DNA from 2 places in the Streptomyces sp. NPDC057474 genome. Region 1 is predicted to be linked to the other one. Evidence: riboswitches for the same ligand, from Rfam matches in the RefSeq annotation. Region 1 holds a riboswitch; the other holds the start of a gene.

Region 1 (14,346 bases):
CCTCCGTTCATGCCTCCGGTGAGACTGCGTGGGCGGTATGACAGGCCTCCCGGTTCTCTGCGCGGAGCCCGCCTCGGGGCGCTGCACGTCCATGCCCCGTTTGCGGGCCCAGGCCCGTACTGCGGCCACACTCGGCGCCGGAGTCACGGACCGTGGCCGGGGTGCGTCGAATCCCTCACCTACGAGCTTGGCCGTCGACTTTCACGTTCCACGAACTGGTGGCTCGTCCTGCTCTCCTTCAGACGCTCCTCGGGCAGGCTCTGACCACGCATCCTTCCCCCGGGTGAGCACGGCACCGGCGACACGTGTGACTCGCGGCCCTCACGCTTGGGTGCACGGCGCGTCGGCGTCAGCACCGATTCCCGCCGCCCCACGGCCTCACCCCATGGCCGCCGGCCCCGAGTCGTTGCCCCGCCTCCGTCAAGCGGCTCTCGCAGACTTCATCCACCCAAGCTGCTGTCCGCCGCCCCGGGCGGGAGGCCGGCGATCAGCGGACTGCGGGCAGCCACCACCGCGTCAGATCAGCCGCCGGAACTGCTCGATTCCTTCCCGCAACAACTGACGTTCGAGGCTCGCGGAACCCACGTCCCGAGAGCCACACCAACCCCGAAATCGCACTTCCTCATGGCGGATCAGTCAGGGTGTGCGCCGGAGCGCAACCCGCCCTGCGGGTAGCTCATTTGCACGGCAATTAACGCACGAAAACACATTGCGATCGCACGCGGTGCCTTTGCTCCAACACTCCGCTTTAACTTACCTTTTTTTGGACCTACGTTGGTACGAGTCTCTGAAAACGCCTTCGGCGGAGCATGATCCGCGAATTCCCCAAAGGCCCTCTAAACCATAGGAGGATACAGCCATGTCTTCCGCCAGTCTCGTGTTACTCAAAGGCGGTCCGAGCTGTGCTCCGCAGGTGGTACAGGCGCCGTCCGGAGAACCGGGCGCAACCGTGAAGATCGAATACTGCGGCAGCTGGGAGCACTACGAATTCACCGGCGAGTACTCCGACATCGGCGAGGGCCCCATGCCGGTGTACCGCTGGACACGCCATCAACCCGGAGCAGAGTAGCCGAGTTGGCTCGCAGGACTGCGATGAGCGGTCCCCCACAGAGCCGGTGCCGTTCCCTCGTTTTCCGTCGTGGCACCAGCGAACCCTCAATTTCCTCTTGGAGGTCGAGATGAGTAACTCCCTTCGCTCGCGCCCAGAACGCGAGAAATCCGCAGAAGCTGTCCGCCGTGGAGCGAGCGCGCGGGACGTCATGGTCACTGGCATGGGGTTTTGCCTGCCGGGCACCAGCCGGCCGGTGTTCACCGCGGACGACGTCTGGGACGTCGCGTCCCGCGGCGCGTCGTGCCTTGTCCATGGTGACGTCTACTACGGTTCGGTCGACCTGTCACAGGCCATGTTCGACGCACGGCTGCCAGACCTCCCGCCGGTGTTCTCCCGCCACTACACCAATGCCCACAGATTCGGCCTCGTGTCGCTGGTGGAGGCCTGCCGGGACGCCGGACTGGACTTCCGCGCGGGCGACCTGAGGAGTGCGGCCGTTCTGGCCGGACGTGGCGGAGTGGACACCAACGTCGGACCTTATATGGCGGTGCTTGAGGCCGATCCGCTGACGACCAGCCCGCAGGAGGCGATGGAGCTGTTCGTCCGTGGTCAGCAGGGCATCACACCGTCCGACGTCTCCCTGGTGCAGGGCGCGCTCGTACGGTCGACCGGTCCGTGCTTCACCGTGTCCTGTGGATGCGCCTCATCCGCTGTGCAGGTCGCCAACGCCCGGCAGATGATCGCCAATGGCATGGTCGACCTGGCCGTCGTGTCGGGCGTGGACCTCTTCGGCCTGGAGGTCATCCTGAACGTCCAGCGGCTGCTGCGCGCTGCCCAGGGCGCGTACGAGGCCGTTCGGGTCGACGGCATGCCGGAACTCCTGCCGTCCTTCGACCGCCTGATGCGCCCGTACGACCGCCGGGCGGACTGCGTGAACCACGGCGAAGGAGCGGCCACCCTCATCCTGGAGTCCCGGAAGCACGCCGACGAACGAGGCGCACGCCCCTACGGTCAGGTACTGGCTCATGCCATGACCCGCGACGGGCTGTCGAACCCCCTGGCGAGTGACGACAGCGGAGCAGCCCTGGTGGAGGCCGTCCGCCGGTGCCTGGGAGACCGGTGGGACATCTCGCAGGTGCCCTACGTGCACGGTGGCAGCGACGGTGACGTGGTGGTCACCGCATTCGAGGCGAACGCGGTGAGGCAGCTCTACGGCCCGGACAGCGGCGTGCTGATGACGTCTCAGGAGGCATGCTTCGGCCACAACGGCGCCCCGTCGGGCTGCCTCGGGGTGGCATTGAGTCTGCTGATGATGCAGCGCGGCCAGGTGTGTCCCACGGCCAATTGCGAACAGCCCGCAGACGGCCTGCCGTTCGACCCCGTGCCCGGCACGAGCAGCAGGCCTCTCGACTTCGACTATGCGCTGACCTGCAATTACCAGATCGGCGGGGTGAAGAGCGTGATTCTCGTCGGCAGCCCGGACGCCGTCTGACGGCGGTGTCCGTTCCGGCACACGCGTGCGGTGTCGGCCCGTGGACCCGGGCCCGCGGCCGGAGGGGTGAGCAGTCCGCACGACCCGGTGCGCTCACCGATCCGACGGCAGGCCCCGGCGGCACCGGCCACCGGATCGGCGACGGCCGTCCTCGCACCATCACACAGCAATCCGACGGCGACAGCAGAGGGAGCAGCTCATGGGACGCAATGCGCAGGATTCAGCAGCCGGTGCCGACGGACGCATCGCCGTCATCGGCATGGGGTGTCGGCTGCCAGGGGACGTCGACTCCCCGGCTGCCTTGTGGCGGCTGCTGGCCGCCGGTCTCGACGCGGTCGGAGATCCGCCGCCCACTCGCACGGAAATCGGGCGGACGCCCGATGCCGCGCTGCCCCGGCAGGGCGGCTGGCTGAGGGACGTCTCAGGTTTCGACGCGGCGTTCTTCGGCGTCTCCGGACGGGAGGCGGACATACTCGACCCGCAGCACCGGCTGTTGCTGGAGGTGTCCTGGGAGGCGCTGGAGCATGCGGGAGTGCCTCCCGGACGCCTCATGGGAACGCCGACCGGGGTCTTCACCGGACTGAGTTACACCGAGTACATGGACCGCCTGGCGGGGCATCCCAAGGAGCTGGAGGGGTCGGTCCTGACGAACGGTCACTGCGTCGCGCCGGGACGCATCTCCTATCTGCTCGGGCTGCAAGGGCCGTCGGTGGCGCTGGACACCGCGTGTTCGTCCTCGCTGGTCGCCCTGCACCTGGCGGACCAGGCCCTGCAGAACGGGGAGTGCGATGTCGCGCTCGCCGGGGGTGTCAGCCTGGTGCTCGCCTCCAGGACGACACGGTCCTTCGTCCGGATGGGCATGCTCTCCCCGTCGGGGCGCTGCCGCCCGTTCGATGCGACGGCCGACGGCTTCGTACGTGGTGAGGGCTGCGCGGTCGTCGTCCTGAAACGCCTGCGGGACGCCGTGCGGGACGGTGACCGGGTGCTGGCCGTGGTCCGGGGCTCTGCCGTGAACCAGGACGGCCGGTCGGACGGTCTGGCCGCGCCGTCGGCGGCGGCCCAGGAAGCGCTGTTCCGTCAGACGCTGGCCCGTGCCGGGGTCGACCCCGGCGAGGTGGGCATGATCGAGGCGCACGGCACGGGCACCCCGGTGGGCGATCCGGTGGAGTTCACCAGTCTGGCGCGCATCTACGGGCAGGGCCAAGGCCGTTGTGCGCTGGGCTCGGTGAAGTCCAATCTGGGTCATCTGGAACCCGCTGCGGGCGTCGTCGGTCTGATGAAAGCGGTGTTGTGCCTGCAGCAGGGTGTGGTCCCGCCGAGCCTGCATTTCACGCGCTGGAACCCGGCCCTCGCACCGGAGGGCACGCGCTTCTTCGTGCCCGTCCGGCTGACGGACTGGCCCACGCGGACGACGTCCCGGCTGGCAGCCGTCTCCTCGTTCGGGTTCTCCGGCACGAACGCGCACGTGGTGCTGGAGCAGACACCTGCCGCGGCCGTGCGCCGCCCGACGGGCACGCGCCCGCGCCCGCGCCCGCGCCGGGAGCGTTCGGCGGCCGCGGAATCGCATGTCCTGCTGGTGCCCGCCGGCTCGGCCGACGCGTTGCCCGCGGCGGCGCGGCGGCTCGCGGACTGGCTGGAGGGCGATGGCGCGAGCGTGCCACTCGGCGACGTCGCGCACACCCTCGCGGTGCGCCGCCCGGCCGGACGCGGGCGGCTCGGCGTGGTGGCCTCCTCGCGCCCCTCCGCCGTGCGTGCCCTGAGGTCGTTCGCCGACGGGGAGGCCGTGCCGGGCGTGGTGTCGGGGGCGGTGGCGGCCGGTGTGAGCAGGCGGCCGGTGTGGGTGTTCTCCGGTCAGGGCTCCCAGTGGCCGGGCATGACCCGCGGTCTCCTCACGCACGAACCCGCCTTCGCCGCCGCCCTGGGCGAGGTCGAGCCGCTGATCGCGGCCGAGGCCGGTTTCTCCGTACTGGACGTCGTACGGGAGGGCCGGGAGATCACCGGGTGCGGACGTGTGCAGCCGGTGCTGTTCGCCGTGCAGATCGCGCTGGCCGCCACGTGGCGGGCCTACGGTGTGGAGCCCGCCGGGGTCGTGGGGCACTCGATGGGTGAGGTCGCCGCCGCCGTCGTCGCGGGGGCGCTGTCCTTGCAGGACGGCGTCCGGGTGATCTGCCGGCGCTCCGCCCTGCTGACCCGCATCGCGGGCGCCGGTGCCATGGCAAGCGTCGGACTGGGCCCTGCCGAGGTGGAGGCGGACCTGGCGTCCGCCGACGCCTCGGCATCGGTCTCCGTCGCGGTCCTGGCCGCTCCCGGCTCCACCGTCGTCTCCGGCGACACGGCCGTCGTGGAGCGCCTCGTCGAGCGCTGGGACACCCGGGGCGTTCCCGCCCGTCTGATCGCGGTGGACGTCGCCTCGCACTCGCCGCAGGTGGAGCCGCTGCTGGACGACCTGGCGGCGGCTCTCACCGACGTGACGCCCCGCCCGCCGACCGTACCGTTCTACTCGACGGTGCTGGACGACCCGCGCGCGGTCCCGGCCTTCGACGCCGCGTACTGGTGCCACAACCTGCGCCGCCCGGTGCGGTTCACGGACGCGGTCCGTGCTGCCGCCCAAGACCGGCACACGGCGTATGCGGAGATGTCTCCGCATCCGGTCGTCACCCAGGCCGTCGGCAACAGCCTGAAGGGGCTGGTGAGCGAGCCCGTCGTCGTGCCCACACTTCGGCGCGGGGAGGACGAGCAGGCCACCTTCCGCACCCAGCTCGCCGCCCTGTACTGCGTCGGCGTACCCGTCGACTGGGCCGCCCTGTTCGAGGGCGGCGCCCTGGCCGATGTGCCCACCACCGCCTTCGACCGGAAACGGCACTGGGTGGATCCGAGCGACCGGCCCGACGACGCCGGACGGCGGGCGGCACCCGGCCAGGGGGAGAATTCCGGGTCGGGCGGCGGGAAGAGTTCCATGCCCGGCGTTCACGAGCGGATTCCGGGCCGTCCCGTCCGTCACACCTGGCGGGCGGAGACAGGGACTCACGCCCACCCGTGGCTGGCGGACCACCGGGTGAACCAGGCGGTGGTTCTGCCGGGAGCCGCCTACTGCGCCCTCGCCCTCACCGCTGCCTGCCAGGCCTTCGACGAGCCGCCGCGTGATGTGGAGGTCAGTGACATCGCCTTCCATGAACTGCTCGCCCTGGACGGCCGCTCCGAGATCACCATGACGGCGGACATGTCGGCCCAGGGCCGCGCCACCTGCGAGATCTACGCGCGTGCCGACGGCGACGAGGACGGTCCGGGCGGCACCCACGAGGGGCAGTGGGTGCTGCATGCCAGTGCCGTCCTCAGTTCCGGCAGGCCACCGGAGGATGCCGCGTCCGTTCCCGTGCGCGCCCTCGTCACGGAACACCCCGTGGCTGTGCCTGACGCCACGCTGTACCAGCGCCTGCGCTCGCGGGGCCTCCACCACGGACCGGCGTTCGCGGGGATCAGTGAACTGCGTCTGTCGGCCGCCGGCGACAGTGTCTGGGCACGCGTCGCCGTCCCGGCCGCGGCCGGTCCCGCGCCGGGCTCCCTGTGCGTCCATCCCGTGCTCGTGGACCTGTGTGCCCAACTGGCAGTGGCTTCGCTGGTGCGCGAGGAGGCCGCCGGCGGCCTGGTCCTCCCGGTCGGCGCAAAGTCGCTGAGGATCCACGGTGATCCCGGCGCGGTCGTCCACGGGCACGCGAAGATCACGCAGAAACAGGCCGATGGGATCACCGCCGATATCCGGCTTCTCACCGATGACGGACATACGGTGATCGCCCTGAACGGCCTGCGCCTGCTGCACCGCGAAGCCAACGAGGACACCGCCGTCGACCGCTGGTTCTACGCCATCGACTGGCAGCCCACGCACGCCGAAGCGCCGCCCGCCCGGACGGCGAAGAACGCAGCGGCCGGTGACTGGCTGGTGGTCGGCGAGCGCGGCAGCCGAGCGGAGGCGCTCGCCGGCGCCCTCCGCGCCTCCGGGTCCCGCGCCCGGGTCGTCGCCCTTGCGGAGGACGAACAGCGCGTGTCCGCCCTGCGGGACCGTTTCGCCGAGCGGGAGCTGACCGATCCGCCGGGCGCTGTGGTGTTCCTGTGCGCGCCGGCCGACGGGCCGGGGCCCTGCGTCGACGGGCCGGCTGCCGATCCCACGCCCGACGCCCTCGAGCGCACCCGGCGCCTCCTGGGCGTCGTCCAGGCGGTCGTGGACTGCTCTCCTCCTCCGCGGCTGTACGTCGTCACGCAGGGTGCCCACGCCCTCGAACCGGGCGAGACAGCCGACCTCGCCCAGAGCCCGGTCCGCGGCCTGGTGCGTGTCCTGGCGCACGAGCACCCGGAGCTGAGTCCGACGCTGCTCGACCTGGGAACGTCCGACGACGACCTGCGGCGGACGGCCGACCTCCTGCGGGGCCGGGCGCCCGGGGACGAAATGGCCGTGCGGGGTGCGGACGTCCGCGTGGCCCGGCTCGTGCCCGCTCCCCTGACGGACACCGAACGCCTGACCGTGACCGCCCGCCGTGTGCGCTTCGAGACCGACCGCTTCCGGCTGCACGCGGGCAGGGCCGGAGACCTCGGTTCCCTGCATCTTGTGGTGGGCGGGCGGCGCCCGCCCGGCCCGGGAGAAGTGGAGCTTCAAGTCCACGCGGCGGGAGTGAACTTCCGTGACGTCCTCACCGTCATGGGCCTGCTGCCGACCGCGGGCGGGTGTCCGGGCGGCGGTGACCGTATCGGTTTCGAGTGCACAGGCACCGTGACCGCGGTCGGCCCGGACGTCCAGCGCGTCCGGGCCGGGGACTCCGTCCTGGCCGTGGATCTCGCCGGCGGCGCCTTCGGCTCGTTCACCACGGTCCGCGCCGACGCCGTGCTCCCCCTTCCACCCGGCATCGACGCCGTCGCCGCGGCGGGCGTCCCGACGGCGTATCTCACCGCCTGGTACGCCCTGCGGCATACAGCGCGCCTCGCCGCAGGGGAACGCGTCCTGATCCACTCCGCCACCGGAGGTACGGGCCTGGCCGCTGTCGCCGTTGCCCGGTACCTGGGCGCAGAGGTGCTCGCCACGGCCGGCAACGACGAGAAACGCGGGTACCTGCGCGGCATGGGCATCCGGCACGTCATGGACTCCCGCTCGCTGGACTTCACCCGGCACGCCCGCGAGGCGACGGGAGGCGAGGGCGTCGACGTCGTGCTCAACTCACTCTCGGGGCCGGCGATCCGGGCGGGTCTGGAGGCACTTCGTCCCTTCGGCCGGTTCGTCGAACTGGGTGTCCGGGACATCCTCGCCGACACCTCCCTCGGGCTGGCGCCGTTCCGGCACAACGTCACCTTCAGCAGCGTCGATCTCATCGAACTTCAGCAACTCCAGCCGAAGGTGTTCCGCGACCTCCTGAACGAGGTCATGGACCTGATGGCCGCAGGCGCCCTCCAGCCGCTGCCCCACCAGGAGTTCCCCCTGACACGGGCCACGGAGGCGTTCCGTCTCATGGCGGGCGCCGGGCACATCGGCAAGCTCGTCCTCACCATGCCTGAGCAGGGGGAGACGACCGCCGTGCTGGCAAAGCCGCCGTCACCGGTCCGTTCCGACGGCGCCTACATCATCACCGGGGGACTGCGCGGGGTCGGCCTGGCCACGGCGGCCCGCCTGGCCGAACTCGGCGCCGGGCACATCGTCCTCAACGGCCGTACGCCGCCCGGCGATGCCACCGAGACCGAGCTGGCCCGGCTGCGTGCCGCCGGTGTCCGTATCACCGTGGAACTCGGTGACGTCTCCCGGCCGGGGGTGGCCGAACGGCTCGTGTCCGCCGCCACGGATGAGGGGTTGTCCTTGCGGGGAGTGGTGCACTCGGCGATGGTCCTCGACGACGCCGCCATCACGAACATCACCGACGAACAACTCGAACGCGTCTGGCGGCCCAAAGCCACCGCCGCATGGCGGCTCCACGAGGCCCTCGCAGGGCACCCGACGGACTGGTTCGTGCTCTACTCGTCCATGGCTTCGCTGCTGGGCAACCCGGGCCAGGGCGCGTACGCCGCCGCCAACTCCTGGCTCGATGCCTTCGCCACCTGGCGGGACGCCCAGGGGTTGCCCACCCTGGCCGTCAACTGGGGGCCGTGGGGACAGACCGGCGTCGCAACCGACTTCGCCGACCGGGGCTACGAGACCATGGCCACCAAGGACGGCCTACAAGCCCTCGAGGCACTGCTCACCCACCGCAGGGCGGCCACCGGTGTTCTGCCCGGACCACCGGAAGCCTGGATCCTGCCCAAGGTCCGCAGCTCCCCCTTCTTCGCAGGCCTCATAGACAGCCAGGAGGGCCAGGGCACCGAACTACCGAGCAGCAAGTCCCCCACCGAAGCCGACGTCCCTGCTCGCCTGGCCGGGCTTGACTCCCCCCTCGCCCGGCGAACGGCCCTGGAGGCCTACCTGGCCGCGGAGATGGCCATCGTCCTGCAGTCCGGCAACGCCCGACTGGACCCGCAGACACCGCTCCGCAGTCTCGGCTTCGACTCACTGCTGTCCATGGAGCTGCGCACCCGGCTGCAGGCGGGACTCCGCATCAAACTCGCCGGCGACTTCATCTGGAAGCACCCCACCATCGCAGCGCTCGCCACCGGCCTGGCCACCAAGATGGGACTGGACCTGCCATGAGGAACGGTTTTTCTTGGAACGTGCCCGTCGAACGCAGTTCCTGGTCGGGTGATCTTCCGGCCGTACGCGCATGAAGGCGGGGCGTGTTGGGAGCTCGTGGGTGCTACCCCGTTCCGGTGGTCGTTGGTCACGCGCATGGGCCGGTGTCCGGCACGGCAACGGGCCGCCGGCCGGCGCTGAACATCTCCGACGTCTCCAGGCCCAACTCCACCGCGATCTCTTCGGCCTTCACCGACCCCTGCCGCTGATCACCGCTCCTCCGGCACGCCCGGAATCCACAGCAGGAACTTCACGGGGACTCCTGGGGGCGCGACGAGCGGTGGGGCGGGACGACGGCGACCGGTGCCCGGGATCACCGGGAGATCAGGGGAAATCCGCGGCATCATCCGGCAGCGCCCCTACGGATGCGAAACCTGCTCTCTCCCTGCGCCGCGACGACCTCGAGGCGCACTTTCCCGGACTGCTCGACAGCATCCTCGCGGTCGCAGACGGGCCAACACGGCCCGCTGCGGCAGCCCGCCCGAGCCGCGCGACCGAAACCGGGTCCCGATAGGCCGGGCGAACATCACCGCCCCGTCGAGCAACCTCAATCCGGCACACTCGATTGGCCACCGTGTCTTGCTCGACTCGTCTATCGACATTGACGGATTACAGCGGCAATCGGTAAAGTTGCAACCGGCATTGAGTGTCAGCATCAAGCCCTGGCTCGCTGACCGGCAACCCTCCGACGCGGTGGGGTGCTCCAGGTGAAAGCCCGGCCGGGTCGCCGACCCGGCAAGCGCGTGGCCCCGCGACAGGGGCGTGGAACATGGAGGAATGAGCGTGCGGCACAGCGTCTCGAACCCCTCCATCGCAGCTGCGGCGGCTCTCTGCCGCTTCTCCCGCCGCCGCCACATCGACCTGCAGCGCATCACCAGCTGCCTGTGTCATGGCTGACTGCGTCCCGTCGGCTGTCTGAAAACGTTCACCGTTGGCTTTGACGCCCGCGGCACACTCCTGAACTTTTCCCGCCTTTCCCCCTCTTGAATCGTGTCGCTCTTCCTCGGGAGCGACACCATCCACGCCTCTCCATTGTCCGCACGCACGCGTGCACGACGACTTTCGAGTAGGAGAACTCATTCCGTGATATCGCATCCGGATTCCCGCCATGGCCCCCGGTGGGTGGCACTGACCGCACTCCTGACGACCAGTGTGCTGCTGACCGCATGCTCGTCCGGCAGCGGCAGCAGTTCGAGCAACGACAGCCGCCAGCCCAGGTCCGGCGGCACCTTGACCTTTGCGGTGGGTTCCGACGCCGGCTGCGTGGATCCGCAGCAGGTCGGCAGCAACGACACCATCTACTCGCTGCGGCAGGTCGTCGACTCCCTGACCGACCAGGACCCCAGGACCGGCAAGATCGTGCCGTGGCTGGCGAAGAGCTGGGACGTCAGCTCGGACACGACGACGTTCACCTTCCACCTGAGATCGGGTGTCACCTTCAGCGACGGTTCGCCGCTGACCGCGCAGGTGGTCAAGGACAACTTCGACGCGGTACCGAAGCTCGGCGCCCTGGGGGTCCTGGCCCAGGGGTACCTGAGCGGAGTGGAGAGCACCACCGTGGTCGACCCGCTCACCGTGCGGGTGACGTTCAAGCAGCCCAACGCCCAGTTCCTGCAGGCCACTTCGACACACTCGCTGGGCATCGAGTCTTCGGCGAGCGTGAAGAAGAGCCCGCAGCAGAAGTGCAGCCAGGGAGTCGTCGGCAGCGGCTCGTTCACGCTGAAGCAGTACGTGCAGAACCAGTCGATCACCTTGGCCAAGCGGGCCAAGTACGACTGGGGTTCCTCGCTGTGGGGCAAGAAGGGCGAGGCGTACCTCGACAGGCTGGTGTTCCAGGTGGTGCCCGAGGCGGGGGTGCGCACCGGCAGCCTGCAGTCCGGCCAGGTGGACGCGATCAGCAGCGTCGGCAAGGCCAACGAAGCGGCACTCAAGGGTGGCCAGGCGAGCCTGCTGCGGCGCGCCAACCCGGGTAACGTGTTCAACCTGGGGCTGAACAACTCCCGGCCGGTATTGAAGGACGCGAAAGTGCGTCAGGCGATCCAGTTCGCCATCGACCGGCAGCAGATCGTCGACGCCGTGTTCCCCACCGGCACGCAGCCGGCCACCAGCATCCTGGCGCGCACCACACCCGACTACGCGAACCTCGACTCGGCGCTGTCCTACGACGCGGCGAGAGCGAAGTCCCTGCTGGACTCCGCCGGTTGGAAGACCGGCAGCGACGGCATCCGGACGAAGAACGGCACCAGGCTGAGCCTGGCCATCACGTGGTTCCCCAACTCGGCCACGAACCAGCCAGCGCTGGAGCTGATCCAGCAGCAGCTCAAGGCCGTCGGCATCGACGTCGAACTCAAGGAAGGGCAGGTAACCCAGTTCGCCACGACGCTGCAGTCCGGTGACTTCGACGCCGTGTGGGGCAATGTGACCCGCGCCGACCCGGACATCCTGCGCAGCTCGTTCTCCACGAAGCTGGCCAACTTCTACCGCCTGTCGGCGAGCCCGCTGGACTCGCTGCTGGACCGACAGGCGTCGACCACCGATGCGGCCAAGCGCAGGCAACTGGTCGACCAGGCACAGCAGTTGATCGTACAGAAGGCGTACGTGGTACCGGTGGTGGAGCTGCAGACCCAGCTCGGGGTGGCGAAGAAGGTGCACAGCCTCGACTTCGATGCCTCCAGCCGGATCCAGCTGCACGACACCTGGATCGGCTAGCGCATGCGCCGCTATGTGATCAAACGCGTCGCGCAGGCGCTCGGGGTGCTGTGGGCGGCCTACACGGTCTCGTTCCTGGTGCTGAACTTCCTGCCCGGTGATCCGGTGTCGGCGATGGCCGGTGCCGGAGCGGAGTCGAACACGGTCGATCCGGCGCAGCTCGCCACGCTTCGACACGAGTACGGCTTCGACAAGCCGGTGCCGGTGCAGTATGCCGACTACCTCGGCAAGGCGGTGCGTGGGGACTTCGGCGACTCGGTCTCCACCGGCCGTTCGGTGACCTCGACCCTGGGCGACGCACTGCCGCCGACCCTGACGTTGACCGGTACGGCGCTGGTGCTCGCGGTGGTCCTCGGCGGCGGTCTGGCGGTGCCGGCGACGTACACATCGCAGCGATGGCTGCGGCAGCTGCTGTTGTCGTTGCCGCCGCTGGGCGTGTCGGTGCCGACCTTCTGGGTCGGGCTGCTGCTGGTCGAGCTGTTCTCCTTCCGGCTGCGGTGGTTCCCGGCGTTCGGCAACGACGGGTTGCGGGGTCTGGTGCTGCCGGCGCTGACACTGGCGATCCCGACGGGCGCACTGGTGGCGCAAGTGCTGGCCAAGAGCCTGCTCACGGCCCTGGATCAGGCCTATGTGGAGACCGCCCGGGCCAAGGGCGCGGGCAGGCTGCGGATCCACCTGCGGCACGCGCTGCGCAACGCGTCGCTGCCGGCTCTGACGGTCGTCGGGCTGCTCGCCGGGCAGCTGATCGCCGGCTCGGTGGTCGTCGAGACCGTGTTCTCCCGCGACGGCCTGGGCCGGGTCACGGCCGCCGCGGTCACGGTCCAGGACATCCCCCTGGTGCAGGGAGTCGTGGTGTTCGGGGCACTGATCTTCGTGCTGGCCAACCTGATCGTCGATCTCGTCTATCCGCTCCTCGACCCGCGGATCGTGGTGGCCTCCGGCAGAAAGGGGAGTTTCGCATGACCCAGCCCCTTGTCGACGATGTCGCCACCGGCGCCGCGCTCGGCCTGCCGCAACCTGTCGAACCCGGCATCGCCCCGGGTGCCGGGCGAGGTCTCGAACCACGGCGCGTCCTGCGGTTCTTCCTACGCCGGCCCGGCCTGCTGGCATCGCTCCTCGTCGTGGTTCTCGTGCTGCTGGCCGCGTTCCGGCCCGGTCTGTTCACCTCGCAGGACCCGCAGTACGGGGTGCCGGCACAGAACTTCCGAAGCCCCAGCGGCTCGCACTGGTTCGGCACCGACGAACTGGGACGGGACCTGTTCTCCCGAGTGGTGCACGGTGCGCAGCTGTCGTTGAAGGCGACGCTGATCGCGGTGGCGGTCGCCTTCGTGGTCGGCGGTCTGCTCGGCCTGGTCGCCGGGTTCGTCGGCCGCTGGGTCGACGACGTGCTGATGCGCTTCGTCGACGTACTGCTGTCGATCCCGGCGCTGTTCCTGTCCCTGGCGCTGGTCACGGCGCTGGGCTACGGCACGGCGAAGGTCGCGGTCGCGGTCGGGGTCGCCAGCGTCGCCGGCTTCGCCCGGGTGACGCGCTCAGAGGTACTGCGAGTGCGGCAGGCGGTCTTCGTCGAGGCGTCACGCTCGTGCGGGTCCCGCTGGTACTCGGTCCTCGGCCGGCACGTACTGCCCAACGCGGCGGGCCCGGTGATCGTCCTGGCCACCCTCGACTTCGGCGCGTCCATCCTGGCCGTGTCGTCGCTGAGCTTCCTCGGCTACGGGGCGCCGCCCCCCGCACCGGAATGGGGCACGCTGATCTCCGACGGGCGCAACTACCTGGGCAACGCCTGGTGGCTCACCGCGCTGCCCGGCCTGGCGATCGCCGCGACCGTACTGGCCACCAACCGCATCGCGCGGGCGCTGGACGGCGAATGGTCCCGACAGCGATGACCGGCCCCACGACCAACGAACCCGGAACGGGTGGGAACGTGACGAACACACCGGAACCACTGCTGGAGGTACGGGGCCTGTCGGTGTCGTACCGAACCCGCGGCGGCACGGTGCGGGCCGTGCGGGGCGTGGACCTCAACGTATGGCCGGGCCAAGTGACCGCGGTGGTCGGCGAGTCCGGATCCGGCAAGAGCACGACCGCGCACGCGGTCATCCGGCTCCTGGCGGCGAACGGCGGCATCGACACCGGCACGGTCCGCTTCGGCCGGCACGACCTCACCTCGCTGTCCGAGCGTGAGCTGCGCACCGTACGCGGCGCACAGATAGGCCTGGTGCCCCAGGACCCCACGGTGTCACTCAACCCTGTCAAACGCATCGGTGAACAGGTCGCAGAGGTGCTGCGCATCCACCGGCTGGCAACCCGCCGCTCCGCCCCGTCGGACGCGATCGCGATCCTGGACCGGGCCGGGCTGCCCGACGCGGCCATCCGCGCCCGGCAGTATCCGCACGA
Region 2 (3,607 bases), on a different contig from region 1:
GCGGCCCCTTCTGACCCTGCGAGATCTCGAACTCGACCCGCTGGCCCTCTTCCAGGGTGCGGTAACCGTCCATCTGAATCGCGCTGTAGTGGACGAATACATCCGCACCACCGTCGACCGCGATGAAGCCGTACCCCTTCTCCGCGTTGAACCACTTGACGGTGCCCTGAGCCATGCCTAACTCCCCTATTACTGGCCCTTGCACAGATCCACACTTCGCGGATCCGGGTCAGACCTCACCCCCCAACGGTTGGGGGTGTGCGCCGGAACGCGTCGACCGCGGCCGAATGTATCTGTCCAACTGCCCTCTGCAACAGGTCAATCGGACGAGAATTCTGGACACGACCGGTCGGGAATGTACGAACAATTCGCCCGAATTCAGGGCAAGTCGGGCCCCACAAAGGGAACGAAATACGCAAAAGGCCTGCACACTTTGGCTACTTCATATAGGGCGTGCGGCGCGATCCGATATGCGCCCGGCATGAAATCACTACGGTGATCGATCCGGGTTCCCCAACTGTACCGTGCTCAACCATAGAGAATTGCCCCCTCCGCTTCTCTCGCGGAGAGGGCAATTCGATGAACTCTCGGTAATCAAGGTTACCGACGGTTACTACCGGCCGGTACTGAACGGGGGTCAGCCGCCGGCGACCGCGGGAATGATCGACACGCCCGCACCGTCCGGCGTGGCCGTCTCCAGCCCCTGCTCGAACCGGACATCGTCGTCATTCACGTACACATTCACGAACCGCCGCAACTTGCCCTGATCATCCAGAACCCGGGCGGCGATCCCGTTGTGGTTCTTCTCCAGATCGGCGATGACCTCGGCGAGAGTCCCACCTTCGGCACTCACCTCGGCCTGCCCGCCGGTGTAGGTACGAAGGATGGTGGGGATGCGAACACTGACGCTCATGACGTGTGACCTCCGGTCGGTACAGCAGGGTTCAGGGGCGCGGGGAACTGCGCGACCAGCGCCCACAGGCCCGCAGACGAACTACAACCCAGTCTTAGACAAGACCGGCTTCACGGAACGAATCAAGGTTGGGCCGAATAGTCGCGGTGAGCCCGGTCCCGGCCACCGCATCCAGCGTCTTGAGACCGTCACCGGTGTTGAGGACGACAGTCGTCAGCGTCGGGTCGAGAGCCCCGTCGTCGATCAGCTTCTTGGTCACGCCGACGGTCACACCACCGGCGGTCTCCGCGAAGATCCCCTCGGTCCGCGCCAGCAGCTTGATCGCCTCGACGATCTGCTCGTCCGTCACGTCCTCGACAGCCCCACCGGTCCGCCGAGCGATGTCGAGCACATACGGCCCGTCCGCCGGGTTACCGATCGCGAGCGACTTCGCGATCGTGTTCGGCTTCTGCGGCCGTACGACGTCGTGCCCGGCCTTGAATGCCACCGACACCGGCGAGCACCCCTCCGCCTGCGCACCGAAGATCTTGTACGGCTTGTCCTCGACGAGCCCGAGCTTGATCAGCTCCTGCAGACCCTTGTCGATCTTCGTGAGCTGCGACCCGGAGGCGATCGGCACGACCAGCTGGTCCGGGAGCTGCCAGCCGAGCTGCTCGCAGATCTCGTACGCCAGGGTCTTGGAGCCCTCCGCGTAGTACGGCCGCAGATTGACGTTCACGAAGCCCCAGCCCTCGCCGGCCGGGTCGCCGATCAGCTCGGAGCAGAAGCGGTTCACGTCGTCGTAGTTGCCCTCGATGCCGACGAGCTCGCCGCCGTAGACGGCGGCCATGACGACCTTGCCCTGCTCCAGGTCGTGCGGGATGAACACGCAGGACCGGAAGCCGGCACGGGCCGCGGCGGCGCCGACGGCACCGGCCAGGTTGCCCGTGGAGGAGCAGGAGAGGGTGGTGAAGCCGAAGGCGCGGGCCGCCTCCAGCGCCTGGGCGACGACGCGGTCCTTGAAGGAGTGCGTCGGGTTGCCGGAGTCGTCCTTGATGAAGAGCTTGCCGGCGTCGACGCCGAGCGCGCCCGCCAGGTTGTCGGCCTTGACGAGGTGGGTCCAGCCGGGGTTGATGTTCGGCTTGGTGGCCACGTCGGCCGGGACGGGCAGGAGGGGCGCGTACCGCCAGATGTTCGCGGGACCGGACTCGATCCGCTTGCGCAGCTCCTCCGTGTCGTAGGCGGAGTAGTCGTACGCGATCTCCAGCGGTCCGAAACACTCCTCGCACGCGAAGACCGGTCCGAGCGGAACGCGGTGACCGCATTCGCGACAGCTCAGAGCGGCGGCGGGGCCGAGGTCTACTGTGGAGTCGGTGGTGCTTGCAACAGTCTGCGCAGCCATGGAGGCGAGGCCCTTTCTCCTCATCTTCCTCACGACGCACTTCGCCGTGAGACGGATTTGGCACCTTCCCGAGCCGGGAGCCTCACCACGACAACGTGGTCAGACCGGCTGGAGGGTTGCCGGGGCTTCATCGGGCCGTATCCCTCTGCCCCTCTGGATGAGCGGTATTTGGTTGTATACGCGGACGAGCACCGACATGCGATGGTCACCAGCGTTGTCCAAGACTGTAACCGAAGGCCAGGACAGTTGAGAGAGCCGTCCGAACCGCGAGATGAACGCAGAGGAGCCGCGCACTGTGCTGAAGGAAGTCGAGCGCTGGCTGAGCACCCGCTCCTGGTCCATGACCGACCGCCCGCTCCACAGGATTCTGGCCGCGAAACGAGCCACCGGTCAGTCGGTCAGCGTCGTCCTGCCCGCGCTGAACGAGGAGGAGACGGTCGGCGACATCGTCGCGATCATCCGTCATGACCTCATGCGGCAGGCCCCGCTCGTCGACGAGATCGTGGTCGTCGACTCCGGCTCCACCGACCGGACGTCCCAGGTCGCGGCGGCGGCCGGGGCGAGGGTCGTCCACCGCGACGACATCCTGCCCCGCATCCCGGCCGTGCCCGGCAAGGGCGAGGTTCTGTGGCGGTCGTTGATGGTGACGTCGGGCGACATCGTGTGCTTCATCGACGCGGACCTCAAGGAGTTCTCGTCGGACTTCGTCTCCGGGATCGTCGGCCCACTGCTCACCGACCCCGGCGTCGACCTCGTCAAGGCGATGTACGACCGCCCCCTCGGCTCCGCCGCCGGCCAGGGCGGCCGTGTGACGGAACTCATGGCCCGCCCCCTCCTCAACATGCACTGGCCCCAGCTGGCCGGCTTCGTCCAGCCGCTCGGCGGCGAGTACGCGGCCCGCCGCTCCCTCCTGGAACAGCTCCCGTTCCCGGTCGGCTACGGCGTGGAACTGGGCATGCTGGTCGACGCCCTCCACCTCGTCGGCCTCGACGCCCTCTCCCAGGTCGATGTCGGCGTCCGCAAACACCGCCACCAGGACGGCCAGGCGCTGGGCCGCATGTCCGCGGCCATTTATCGCACGGCTCAGCTCCGGCTGGCCCGCGGCCACCTGATCCGTCCCGTCCTGACGCAGTTCGAGCGGGGGCGGGAGGGCTTCGAGCCGCGGACGTATTCGGTGGACCTCGAGGAGAGGCCGCCGATGGTGGAGATCGAGGAGTACGTGGAGCGAAAGGCCGCGTGACCAAAGGGGCGGTTCGGTTGTCGGGCGACTGCGGGTGGTGCGTGGTTGCTCGCGCGGTTCCCCGCGCCCCTAA

The links. Region 1 has a riboswitch for S-adenosylmethionine ahead of ACFU53_RS01670 (putative leader peptide). Riboswitches for the same ligand answer to the same signal wherever they lie in the genome.
Region 2: it holds a riboswitch for S-adenosylmethionine, as region 1 does, so the genes downstream of both, thrC (threonine synthase) here and ACFU53_RS01670 (putative leader peptide) in region 1, are expected to answer to the same signal.

The regions. Positions count from the first base shown of each region.
Region 1 covers NZ_JBHVDX010000004.1:6,599-20,944, reverse strand. The annotation lists gene ACFU53_RS01685 (DUF5988 family protein) at 860-1,069, shown strand; gene ACFU53_RS01680 (beta-ketoacyl synthase N-terminal-like domain-containing protein) at 1,260-2,543, shown strand; gene ACFU53_RS01675 (SDR family NAD(P)-dependent oxidoreductase) at 2,743-9,201, shown strand; SAM riboswitch class IV at 9,879-9,988, shown strand; gene ACFU53_RS01670 (putative leader peptide) at 10,018-10,137, shown strand; gene ACFU53_RS01665 (ABC transporter substrate-binding protein) at 10,324-11,949, shown strand; gene ACFU53_RS01660 (ABC transporter permease) at 11,953-12,912, shown strand; gene ACFU53_RS01655 (ABC transporter permease) at 12,909-13,835, shown strand; gene ACFU53_RS01650 (dipeptide ABC transporter ATP-binding protein) at 13,817-14,346, shown strand, end outside.
Region 2 covers NZ_JBHVDX010000432.1:102-3,708, forward strand. The annotation lists gene ACFU53_RS47245 (cold-shock protein) at 1-175, opposite strand, end outside; gene ACFU53_RS47250 (MoaD/ThiS family protein) at 638-913, opposite strand; gene thrC (threonine synthase) at 1,008-2,294, opposite strand; SAM riboswitch class I at 2,312-2,458, opposite strand; gene ACFU53_RS47260 (glucosyl-3-phosphoglycerate synthase) at 2,590-3,534, shown strand.